Regions from separate parts of the Paenibacillus sp. sgz302190 genome, predicted to be linked through region 3. Evidence: riboswitches for the same ligand, from Rfam matches in the RefSeq annotation. Region 3 holds a riboswitch; each other region holds the start of a gene.

Region 1 (3,955 bases), on a different contig from region 3:
GTACGTAGGAAAGCATTGTGTTTTTCACAAGTTCCGTAGTCTGACTCAAGTCCATATTTTCAAATACATGTTCGCATTGCTTGCGGTAGGAAACTTCCTCGATATAGTGGTTCATATAATGATCGATAACGTCCATCGGCGTGCTGCGCGCCAGAAGCCTTTCCATAATCGTCTGCTTGTTTGCATAAATAAAAATTCGGACAGCCCGTTCGCCGAACTCATATTTGAAACGGTTGGCCGCATAGCGGTTGACGATAACGTAAATAGAGCCGTGTTCCTTGAGAGCTTGATCGATGTCCGCACGTTTGATTCCGTAAAAATTTCCGTCGATTTCCGCCGTCTGAAAAAATTCACCGTTAATATCCGCATCGATGAACGCTTTCCGTGAAATGAATTTGTAATCTCTGCCTTCGATTTCTTTAGGTCTTGGAGTTCGTGTTGTGTAAGATGCAACCGATGAGAAGCCGAGCTCTTTGGCAATTTGGTGCGCAATTGTTTTGCGACCGGAACCGCTTGTGCCTGTGAACACAAAGATCAATCCGCCGGTTTGCTGTCCGCCCATAATGAATCCTCCTCCAAATATGAAATTTTGAAAGCGATATCGTGATAGTTTTATTATAGTACGAATATTCGGAAAATTAAAGAGAGAATTCGTGTTTCATAGATTGTGCGGTATAATAGAAACGTCGAAAGGAGCTGTTCCTGCTGAATTTCAAAATATATGTGCAAATGAATCGGGCATTGTTTTACTTGGTCGGTATGCTTGCGGTCGCGTCAGCGGCTTGTACGGCGCTGCTGCTGGTCCGTATTTACGGGTCGTCGGGCAGCTTTCTGTACAGATGGTTGATTGCGCCGAATTTGATGCTGGCCTGGATTCCGCTTGCGGCGGCGCTGGCCGTTCGTTACTGGTGGCATATGAAGCAAACATTCCGCATCAGACTGCTGATCGGATTGCTGGTATGGCTCCTGTTTTTGCCGAATGCTCCGTATATGTTGACGGATCTGGTGCATTTGACATATTTGAAATCGTCGGTTCCCGTACATTTTGACGTATTGCTGAACGCTTTTACCGCGATTATTGCCCTTTGGGTCGGCTTGTTTGCCTTCTATCTCGTGCACGAAATATGGTTGGGACTGCTTCGCCCGGCCGCAAGCTGGATGTTGGCCGGCGTCTTGCTGCTGCTGTGCAGCGTTGGCGTGTTTTTGGGCCGCTTTTTGCGGTATAACAGCTGGGATTTTTTCCGCAAGCCCTGGGCGATCGCGCAAGATTCCATAAAGCTGCTGGAGCAGCGGGATGCGCTCGTTTTTATCGGCGTGTTTATGCTGGTTCTTAGCTGTTTGTACCTTGTTTTTTACGCTTCTGTCCGGTATCGGGCCGCCGCAAAGAACGTTCGTTAAGAAGGAGAGTTTTCATGCCCAAATATGCAAATCTAAGTATCGAGGCAACGCAATTTTTGCAAAATAAAACAGGCAGCACTCACCTGGAATGTTATACATACATCGATCCGGAGCGGACGGAAGAAAGTTTTTTTGTCGTGCGTACGACGAACAAAGTGATTCATGTCGGCTTTTCCGAAATTGCGTACGATCCGGCCGATTACAAGAGTTTGCTGGAAGGTCTCTACCGCTCTGTCTATGAATAATTGCATGGACAATGCATACGATTGATGATAGGATGATTTTAATTGCATATGGATGGAACCAGGTGCTGAATGATACGTTTCATTCAGTTAAAAGGGAAGTCCGGTGAGAATCCGGCACGGACCCGCCACTGTAACGATCGGGCTTTGGAGCAAAGCCTCTCCTTGGCAGCATGTCACTGGGCAATACCCGGGAAGACGCCGGGAGTATGATCGAAGTCAGGAGACCTGCCCGGTTTGAACGACACTTTTGCCCTACGAGGAATTAGGGTGTGTTAGAGGGCGGTTGCTCCTGTGCTTATTGAAAAGACGTTCAAACCAGGCATTTCTAACATGATGTTGTGTTGGAAATGCTTTTTTATTCGTGCAAAAGGTTTTTAGAAAGGGTGATTGCTATGCCGGGGAAATTGCTCGTCATCGGTTTCGGGCCGGGAAGTTTCGAACATATTACGAAGCGGGCGCGCGAGGCTATTCAAGAAAGTGAAATCATCATCGGCTACAATACATATGTCGATCTTATATCCGGCTTGATTTCGGAACAACAAATTGTAAGAACCGGAATGACGGAGGAAGTGAGCCGGGCGCAAGAGGCGGTCAGACAAGCGAAGCTGGGGAAAAAGGTAGCGGTCATCTCAAGCGGAGACGCCGGTGTGTACGGGATGGCCGGCCTTGTCTACGAAGTGTTGATGGAGCAAGGGTGGACGCCAGCGGGCGGCGTCGAAGTTGAAATCATCCCCGGCATCTCGGCCATCAATTCCGCTGCATCCTTGCTGGGCGCGCCTATTATGCACGATGCGTGCACGATCAGCTTGAGCGACCATTTGACGCCGTGGGAGCTTATTGCAAGGCGGGTGGAAGCCGCGGCGCAGGCGGATTTTGTCATTGCGCTGTACAACCCGCGCAGCGGAAGAAGGACGCGGCAAATCGTCGAGACGCAGCGCATTTTGCTTCAGCACCGTTCGCCGCAAACGCCGGTCGGCATCGTCAAGAGCGCATACCGGGATCGGGAGCACGTCGTCGTAACGACGCTGGCCGATATGCTGAATCATGATATCGGGATGCTGACAACGATTATTATCGGCAACTCGGCGACCCAAAATTATGACGGCCTGCTGATAACCCCGCGGGGGTATCAGCGCAAATATACGCTGGGCGCGGAGACGCAGCCGCTCAAGCCGCATCAGCGGCTGCGGGCCGAGGCGGAGCCTTGGGCGCTCGCGCAGGAGGAAGAGGCTCCGGCCGAAGACCGGAGCGAAAGCGCGGGAGCCGCAGCCGGCGGAGAGCCGGCCGTTCGGCAGGCAGCGCAAGCGGCGGCCCAAGCCAGCAGCCCTTTGCAGCTGGCGATGGAGGCGCTGGAGCTGGTTTCCCGGGGCAGCGGCGGCGCTGCGGGGGCTTTGGAGCCGATGGCGTTTACCGCGACAAAGTCGATCTTTGAATTTGCGGTAAGCCCGGGGATCGCAAATAAACGGTTGAGCGCGGCGCAGTTATGCGCGCTGGGCGAAATCGTCGGCGACAGGGGCGACATCGAATATTCGCCGCACCATCAATTGATCGTCCGCATCCAGACGGACAATCCGCAGGATATCACTTCCGAGCTGAGCGAGCTCGGCCTCATGCTTTCGCCGATCGGCGACGTTGCGCAGATTAAAGCCTGCGACTTTTGCAATCTGGAAAAAGGGGAATCGATTCCTTATGCGGAGGCGCTGCATCAAAGAATCGGCAATCTGGAGGTACCGAAGGAGCTGAAAATCGGCTTCAACGGCTGCGGCATGGCTTGCTATGGCGCGGTGCAGCAGGATATCGGCATCGTATACCGGAAGGAAAAGTTCGATTTGTTTTTGGGAGGCAAAACCGTCGGCAGAAACGCGCATCCGGCCCAACCGGTAGCGGAAGGCATCGATCCGTCGGAGCTCGTCGAGCAGGTCGTCAGAATTGTCGAGCGGTACAAGCGGGAAGGGCATCCGAACGAGCGGTTCCACAAGTTTTTTAAACGCGTTAAAGAAATAGAAGGCTACCGCCACCAGGAAGCGCAAGGATTCGTCATTGAAAACGCCGTCTGCGGCGATTAGAACGTTATACCAGCATGTTCGTTTTTTATGGATAGAGCACGGTGAAGTTTTGGGAGGGGATAAAGACATGAATGCTGTCTTGTTTGTAGGGCACGGAAGCCGGGATGAGGAAGGCAATGAGGAGGTCCGGCAGTTTATTGCGGAAATTGCCGGGAAGATGGACGGTTTTATCGTAGAGACTTGTTTCCTTGAATTCGTCGAGCCGACCATCGCTCAAGGAATCGATCGCTGTATCGAGCTTGGCGC
Region 2 (3,955 bases), on a different contig from region 3:
AAATTGTCTCTCCGCAAATACGGCATCGGGTAATACGTCGTCGAGTTCGCGTACGTCCGCGTTTCGATCGGCTCGACGATCGGCATGACGCTGGAAGTCGCATTCTGGATGTACGAAATGCTTTGCGTAGGAGCGATAGCCATTCTGTACGCATGGTAAAGCCCGTGAGCGCGCACTTCTTCCTTCAGCTTGGCCCAATCGTCCGGAGAAGGAATCTGCATGCCCTCGAACAGTTGTTTCACCTTGTCTGTGACCGGGCGGTAATCGGTTTGCAAGTAGCGGTCAAAATAAGCGCCGCCGGCATATTCTGAAAGCTCGAACCCGTCGAACGTCTCGCCCTTCGACTTCGCGATCTCCATGCTTTTTTCAATCGAGAAGAAATTCATCGCCATGAAAAACGTGCGGACAAAATCTTTCGCTTCTTCGCTCTCATAACTGATCTTGTTTTTGGACAAATATCCGTGCAGGTTCATCGCACCCAGTCCGACCGAGTGCAGCTCGCGGTTCGCCTTCGCTACGCCCGGCGCGTTGGCGACCGTCGTCATATCGCTGACGGAGGTCAGCGCAATCATGCCCTCGTGCACCGATTCGCGCAGCTTTTTCAGATCCATGACATTCGCTATGTTCAAGGAAGCCAGATTGCAGCTAATATCTCTGCGAATCAGGTTCTCATCGCCGTAATCGCCGATTTCCGACGTCTCTTGCAGCTGAAAAATTTCCGTGCAAAGGTTAGACATCTTGATCGCGCCGATCTGCTTGAGCGGGTGCGCCAAATTCGCATTGCTGCGGTTCATCATGTAAGGATAGCCGGATTCCAGCTGCGTCGTGGCGATTTTTACGAGCATTTCGCGGGCGCTCATCACCGGTTTCTTTTTGACTCTAGGGTCCGCCAGCAGCGTGTCGTACATCTCGTCCATGTCCATATCGTCAAGGTGCTTGCCGTACGCTTTGTATACCGTATAAGGCGCGAACACATGCAGCGGCTGGTTCTCTTCGGCCAGTTTGTAGAACTTATTCGGCACGATCAAACCGATCGACAGCGTTTTGAGGCGCGACTTTTCGTCCGCATTGATTTTTTTGCTGTCCAAAAATTCCATGAGGTCCCATCCGAAGATGTTGTAATACGCCGCTCCGGAACCTTTACGCTGGCCCATCTGATCCGCATAGGAAAAAGCGTCCTCCATAAGCTTGAGCACCGGCATAATGCCTTTGGCCGCACGCTCGACGCCTTTGATCGACTCTCCGCGGCCGCGCAGCTTGGACAGATTGACGGCCACGCCGCCGCCGATTTTGGACAGCTGCATGCACGTGCCCAGCACATAGTTAATCGAATTCAGCGAATCGTCCATCTCCAGCAGGAAGCAGGATACCATCTCGCCCCTGCGGCTTTTGCCGGCATTCAAAAACGTCGGCGTCGCAGGCTGCAGCCGCTGTTCCATCATCGATTTCGCCAACTGTTTCGCCGTTTCCGCATCGCCGCGACCCAAGTAAAGCGCCACAATCGCGACCCGGTCCGCATAATGCTCAAGATAAAGGGTTTTATCGTCACTGCGCAAAGCGTAATCCGTATAAAACTTCGAAGCCGCCATATACGAGGAGAATTCGAAGTTATATTCGTGAGTGATTTTGTATGTATCTTCAACTTCGGATGCGGAATATTTCTCGTAAACATCCTCGTAAAAGTTGTTATCTATCATGTAACGAACCTTCGAAGCCGTATCGGCAAAATGAAGGCTGTTGCGGTTCACTTCTTCCATAAATTCGTGCACGGCTTCCCGGTCTTTCTCCAATTGAAAAAAGCCGTCGACACCGCGCTGCATGATCTGGTTGTTTAACTCAATATGCCGCAATTGCGTGCACCTCCTGAACAAATCGCTGAACATCCTGCCGGGTTCCGGACAGTTCAAACTTGCCGAGCACAGGCACGCCGTAACGCTCGGCGATGCGGTCCGCGCTCTTTGCGAATCCATCTCCCCAATTCCGGTTCCCGCTGGCCGCTACGCCTTGGAGCCTAGGATGGTTCCGCTCCAAAAAGTGTGCGACTTTCTCCGGAATTTGACCAAAGCCTGTCGTATAGGTGACAAGCACGAAAGGTTCATCCATCTTCATCGCCTCTTCAATTTGAACCGCAGGCAAATTTAATTTTTTAATAAATCTGCGGACATTTCCCGTCTTGGAATCGTAAGCAATCAGCATGGGATTTCGTCTCCTTCTGTCAAAACCATTAAAATGGCGCATTCGGCAAAAAGAAGGACCGAATACGCCACAGGAACATGCGAACATAACGCCTGCCACTGGAGTGGGAGTCTGGACACCTTCCTATCTGCCGTAGGGGTGATTCTTACGAATAGGCAGGTCTCCTGGCTTGGGATCATCATTCCCATCCGCCTTCCCGGCTTTCCTATCGGAGCAAGCCAGTGGCAATCGGATGAAAACTCCTCCTGAACAGTGGCGGGACCGCGCCGGATTTGCACCGGACTTCCCTATTAAGCTTCGTGCGTGTCTCTAGAACGCGAAGCACCTATCCATCACGAGATATAGTTGATAGATTTCAATTTATATCAAGATATAGTGTTTGTCAATGAGCAAATCCGACTATCAAACCTCGAAAATCTCTCATTTCGGAAGCCTCGTTCAGCTATAAAAAACGGCAAAAAATATGTGGATAAAAGGCGTGAAATGGCAAAATAAGGAACGTCATTTTCGGCTGTTCCTTGTCCGGCGCGGGCTAAATCGGAGTCCTGATTTCATCATTCAGAGCAATGCGCTGGGGATATTCGCTTGCAAATCTGGGGATAAACTGGGGATAATCCGGTACGAAAGTGGTGCACCAAAAACAAAAAAATAGGTCCATGCCAGCATCCTCATAGGCCTTTAGGACCCCCATGCAACAACAACGGGACGAAGCCCTCTCTACCAAATAAATCCAATTTCATGCCAAAACACCAAACAAAGCTATCCAGGGACGGAACAACGCCCTGAATAGCTTTAAAAATTGAATGATACAAGTCCAGCCGGTCGATTTATCCGTTGCGCTTTTGGAAATCGGCCATAAAGTCAGCCAACGCTTTGCAGGAAGCATATGTCACCGCGTTGTAAGTCGAAGCTCTTAATCCGCCTACGCTGCGATGGCCTTTCAAACCGACAAAGCCGTTCTGCTCGGACTCTTTAATAAATTTCTTCTCAAGCTCCTCATCCTGCAGACGGAACGTCACGTTCATCATCGAACGGCTGCCCGCATCGACCGGACTGCGGTAGAAGCCTCCGCTTTGATCGATCGCGCTGTAGATCAGGCCTGTTTTTTCGAGGTTGTTTTTTTCGATGGCCGCAAGTCCGCCCTGCTCTTGAATCCATTTCAGCACAAGGTTTACCATGTAGATGGAGTACACCGGCGGCGTATTATACAACGAGTTGTTTTTGCCATGGATTTCATAGCGCAGCATCGTTGGAATGGTTTTTGGCAAATCCTGGAGCATGTCCTCTTTCAGGATAGCGACGGTAACGCCGGACGGACCGAGGTTTTTTTGCGCGCCCGCGTAGATCATGCTGAATTTCGACACATCGACAGGACGGCTCAAAATGTCGCTGGACATATCGGCGATCAGCGGCACGCTGCCTGTGTCCGGAAAGCTTTGGAACTGCGCCCCTTCGATCGTTTCATTGGAAGTGAGGTGCAAATAGGCTGCATCCGGATGAATGTTGATTTCGCTTAAATCCGGAATTTTCATAAACTTTTGCTCTTTCGAGCTGGCTGCGATGGACACTTCGCCGAACAATCCCGCTTCCTGAACCGCTTTCTCCGCCCAAGCGCCGGTCAGAACATAGCTGCCCACTTTGCCCTGTTTGAGGAAGTTCATCGGAATCATGGCAAACTGCGTGCTCGCACCGCCTTGCAGAAATTGCACCTGATACCCTTCCGGAATGCCGAAAATTTGTTTGAGCAGCTGCTGAGTTT
Region 3 (3,955 bases):
CGGCTTCTGGACAGCCCTCTCGCTTTGGCAGCTTTAATAAATGGCATATCGTGCAATTTCAACATATTCGCGCGCAAAACACGTGCATACATAGTACCTAGTCCAAGACCGAGCGTAACTGCGGGTAAAACCAGATTGGACGCGCCGCTGCGGCCCATGGAGGGAAACCAGCCGAGCCGGACGGAGAACAAATAGATCAAAAGAAAGCCGAGCAAAAACGAAGGAAGAACAGACCCCGCAAGCGCCAAAAACCTGCCGGTTCGATCCAGCCATCCGTTGGAAAAAATAGCTGTCGTAATTCCCAAGCCAAAAGTAAGGAATACCACGATGACAAATCCGGCTGCAGCCAATTCTAAAGTTGCGGGCAACCTTTTGACGAGTTCATCCAGTACCGGTTCTTTGGAAACGTAAGATTGACCCCACTGCCATGTGAAAACGTCGCGCAGCCAATGGATGTACTGCATCCATAGCGAATCCGTGAGCCCCAGCTGCCGGCGCAATGACGCCAACGCTTCCGGGGAAGCGGGCACATCGTGCGCCTTCAGCAGGATGGCAGCCGGGTCTCCGGGAGATACTCGCATCAAAATGAAAGTCAAAGTAGAAACCATAAATATAACGATGACGAGTTGGGCCACACGTTCCAACCAAAAGCGAATCATTGAATGCTTCACCTGTTATTCCGTCATATCGACTTTAGAATGAATGTAATAGTACTCGATCGGATGAGGAGTAAATCCTTGCACGCCTTTTTTAGCGCCAAATACATTATTGGGATGAACGATAAACGACTGCGGCAGATCGGTGTTCACAATTTCCTGGGCTTGTACGGCCAATTGATTTCTTTGGGCCGGATCCGACGCCAAAAGAAGTTGATCCAGAATCTGTTCCAACGGCTGCGACACGTACCGGCTGACGTTGGACTCGCTATTCGACCGGTAGAACGTGTTCAAAAAATATTGCGGTTCGCCTGTATGCGCCGTTAACATGCTGTACATCGATAAATCCCAATCATCCTTCAGCAAAGCGTCATCGATATTTTCCACTTTGCGAATGTTGATCTTAATGCCTTCTTTTAATAACTGGCTTTGGATGACCTCGGCCATGACGGACAGCTCCGGCCGCTGCGGAAAAGTTAACAGTGTCGCCTCGAACGGTTTCCCCTGTTTTTCCCAAATCCCTTGCGCATTTTTCTGCCAGCCGCCCTGTGTCAGCAATTGCCCGACAGTGAGGTTTTGCGCCGCACGTTCTACTTTACCAAACGGAAGTACGCTTGGAAATGGGCCTTTTGCTGCAGTGCCGTAACCCTTCATAACCGTACCTGCAATAGCCTCCCGCGGAATCGATTGATCTACCGCCCTCCGGTTAGCCGCATCCTGGAACAAGAGGGATTTCATATTAAAAAGCATCATGTGTGTCCGAAGCGACGGAGCCGACAGCACCTTGGTCTTGTTGTCCTTTTCCAACAAGGCCGCACTGTCGATCGGAATATCGGTCGCGACATCCGCCTGGCCCGACTGCAGCGCCATCAAACGGGCATTGCCATCCGTTACGAATTTCATCGTGACTTCGGACAGTAAGGCCGGTTCTCCCCAGTAATTCGGATATCTCTCGACGACAAGCGAATCGTCTTTGTTAAACTGTTTGATTTTAAACGCCCCCGTCATGGCGGGGTAACCGTTTTTCGCATCCATCGACGCCGTATCCACGATAATCGTGGACGGATCTGCCAAATTAGATACCAATGCGGCATTCGGCTTGTCCGTTACGATTTTCAATTCATGCGGCGCGACGACCTCCACGGATTTCAGCTGCAGCAAATCTTTGGCTAAATGGCTCTTCTCAATCGAGCGCTGCAGCGAGCTTTTGACACTTTCCGCATCCATCGCCTTTCCGCTATGAAAAGTGGCGTTTTCCTGCAGTTTAAACACCCATGTCGTCGGATCTTCCTGCTTCCACTCTTTGGCCAGCCAAGGAGCGGGCTCCAACTTTTCGTTGAGACGAACCAGTGTTTCACCGGCGCCGGAACGCATAACGTCCCAACTGTCCGCTCCGTGGGGGTCTACGCCGGAAGGCTTCCACGTGTAAGCTACGGTCAGCTTTTTGGCTGGGGACGATTGCTTTGTGTCCGTTCCGCTCGTTTTGTCCTGCGTAGAACATCCCGCCAGCGAAAGCACAACCGCTGCAATCACTCCCCATTTAATCAGCGAAAATCTGTTTTCCATTGTTCTCATCTTGCATCCCCCTTTTAGTAAAAAACAAAAAAAGCACACCCGACCCAAGACAAGCAGTCGGAAATGCTTTTTATACGCGTACATGGCTAGACAACGGCTAAAACCGCTTCAGCATGAAGGGGTTCATGGACTTAGACATTTTACAAATGAGCACATCCAACCACCTCCCTAATATCCCGTAGATCTAACAGTGATGTTGAAACAGGCAGGTCTCCTGACTAAGAGTATGACTTCCGGACCTTCCCGGGTTTATGGCCCAGTGGCTTTTCCGAAAGAAATCAGCCGGCATGGCTGAACCTCATGTACAGTGGCGGGTCCGTGCCGGAATTAAACCGGACTTCCCTTTTAAGCGATTAAAGCTTAGATACAAACTTTAACTACACCTATTTCCAAAATATGAAGTTGTGAGAAACTCTCTTAATATTAGTTATGAAACCCGAAAATGTCAATGTACGAAAGTTCGCACGCTTAACCGATCATTTGCTGCGAAATGGAATGAGTTTGCGCACGCGCTCGTCTCTCAGCCAAACTCCACCCCAAGCCAGGACAGCAAAATATACCGGAAATAAAATATGCGTAAAAAGCGGCGCGTCCATTCGAATATGCGTGGCAACCACCCCGCCAAAATAAGCGGTCAGCAGCAGCGCACCCAGAAAAGATGTACGAGGAACGGCGTACAGAATGGTAGAAATCAGCCCGAGTATGCCAATTACGGCGATATGGTGCTCGGCATAGCCGAGAGCAACTGTGCCTTCTACAACGGGTACGGGTTGAATGAACTTAAAAATGCTATCGAACAGCATAAACAAAATAACCAGCCAGCTCATGATTCGCGCCGTCCAGAGCCTGCCCCTTGATATTTCGGTTCTCATGATTTCCTCACCCTTCTTAGCAATGTTATGCACTCATATTATCATAAACACAGGGGCAAGATTTCTTCTTAATTGCTACATTCTAAAAAATTCCTCTCCCGCATTGGCAGGAAAACGGTCGGTCATTCCGGCATTGCCGGGCGTTCCCTGCCGTCCATCGGATACCATCGGATTACTTCGCGCGGCGGTCCCGCCAATCCTTCCTCCGCCAAAACGCCCTGCCAACGGACCCCGCCCGGCCCGTCTGTCGTATCGCCATTTTTAATAACGGGGCCGCTCTCGTATACATAATTCGATATGTTTCTTAGAAAGTTGGCGACTTCGGCAGGGTCGTAAACATGACGATGAAAAATCGCCTCATGATCGGTCACATCCAATTGAAGCATGCCGACCGAATCCATCAACAGCCAGTTTTCATCGCTGGGAATGTTAAACATCCTGACATTGGACCACAGTTCCAGCGGAGGCAGCGCCGTCTGTTCATAGCGTTCATGCAGTTCATGAAACATCTCTGTAGAAGCGAGGCACTCCCCGCTCGGGTTGAAATAGCAAAGCGCTTCGGGCAGTTGAAGCAGAACACCGGCGATGTCGGTCACGGCCAAAAGCTCAGGAAGCGATTCATAATCCTCAGGCAAAAGCGGCGCTTGATCGTCCATTTGACCAAACGTATACGTGGAGCGGATGCGGATGAACGCCTCGTGATCGGCGCAAGCCTGCCGTCCTTCGGGATATCCCCACGCCTGCTGGGCCGCGCGCTCCAAATTGTTCGGGAACGTATAAGGCCCGAAAAAGCCCATTGACCAGGCCCCGAATATCATGGCCTCCTCCGACGGGTCGCCCATGTCGTCCGGC

The links. A riboswitch is a leader RNA that binds a small molecule or an ion and turns the genes downstream of it on or off. The one in region 3 is predicted to bind cobalamin.
Region 1: another riboswitch for cobalamin. It lies ahead of cobJ (precorrin-3B C(17)-methyltransferase); the one in region 3 lies ahead of AC6RNO_RS02720 (ABC transporter substrate-binding protein).
Region 2: another riboswitch for cobalamin. It lies ahead of nrdI (class Ib ribonucleoside-diphosphate reductase assembly flavoprotein NrdI); the one in region 3 lies ahead of AC6RNO_RS02720 (ABC transporter substrate-binding protein).

The regions. Positions count from the first base shown of each region.
Region 1 covers NZ_JBZYAO010000005.1:31,788-35,742, forward strand. The annotation lists gene AC6RNO_RS08220 (guanylate kinase) at 1-562, opposite strand, end outside; gene AC6RNO_RS08225 (DUF1361 domain-containing protein) at 730-1,398, shown strand; gene AC6RNO_RS08230 (hypothetical protein) at 1,413-1,643, shown strand; cobalamin riboswitch at 1,687-1,890, shown strand; gene cobJ (precorrin-3B C(17)-methyltransferase) at 2,036-3,709, shown strand; gene AC6RNO_RS08240 (CbiX/SirB N-terminal domain-containing protein) at 3,777-3,955, shown strand, end outside.
Region 2 covers NZ_JBZYAO010000070.1:524-4,478, reverse strand. The annotation lists gene nrdE (class 1b ribonucleoside-diphosphate reductase subunit alpha) at 1-1,850, opposite strand, end outside; gene nrdI (class Ib ribonucleoside-diphosphate reductase assembly flavoprotein NrdI) at 1,837-2,196, opposite strand; cobalamin riboswitch at 2,334-2,540, opposite strand; gene serC (3-phosphoserine/phosphohydroxythreonine transaminase) at 3,024-3,955, opposite strand, start outside.
Region 3 covers NZ_JBZYAO010000001.1:633,289-637,243, forward strand. The annotation lists gene nikB (nickel ABC transporter permease) at 1-659, opposite strand, end outside; gene AC6RNO_RS02720 (ABC transporter substrate-binding protein) at 675-2,231, opposite strand; cobalamin riboswitch at 2,419-2,633, opposite strand; gene AC6RNO_RS02725 (DoxX family protein) at 2,708-3,103, opposite strand; gene AC6RNO_RS02730 (DUF4261 domain-containing protein) at 3,226-3,955, opposite strand, start outside.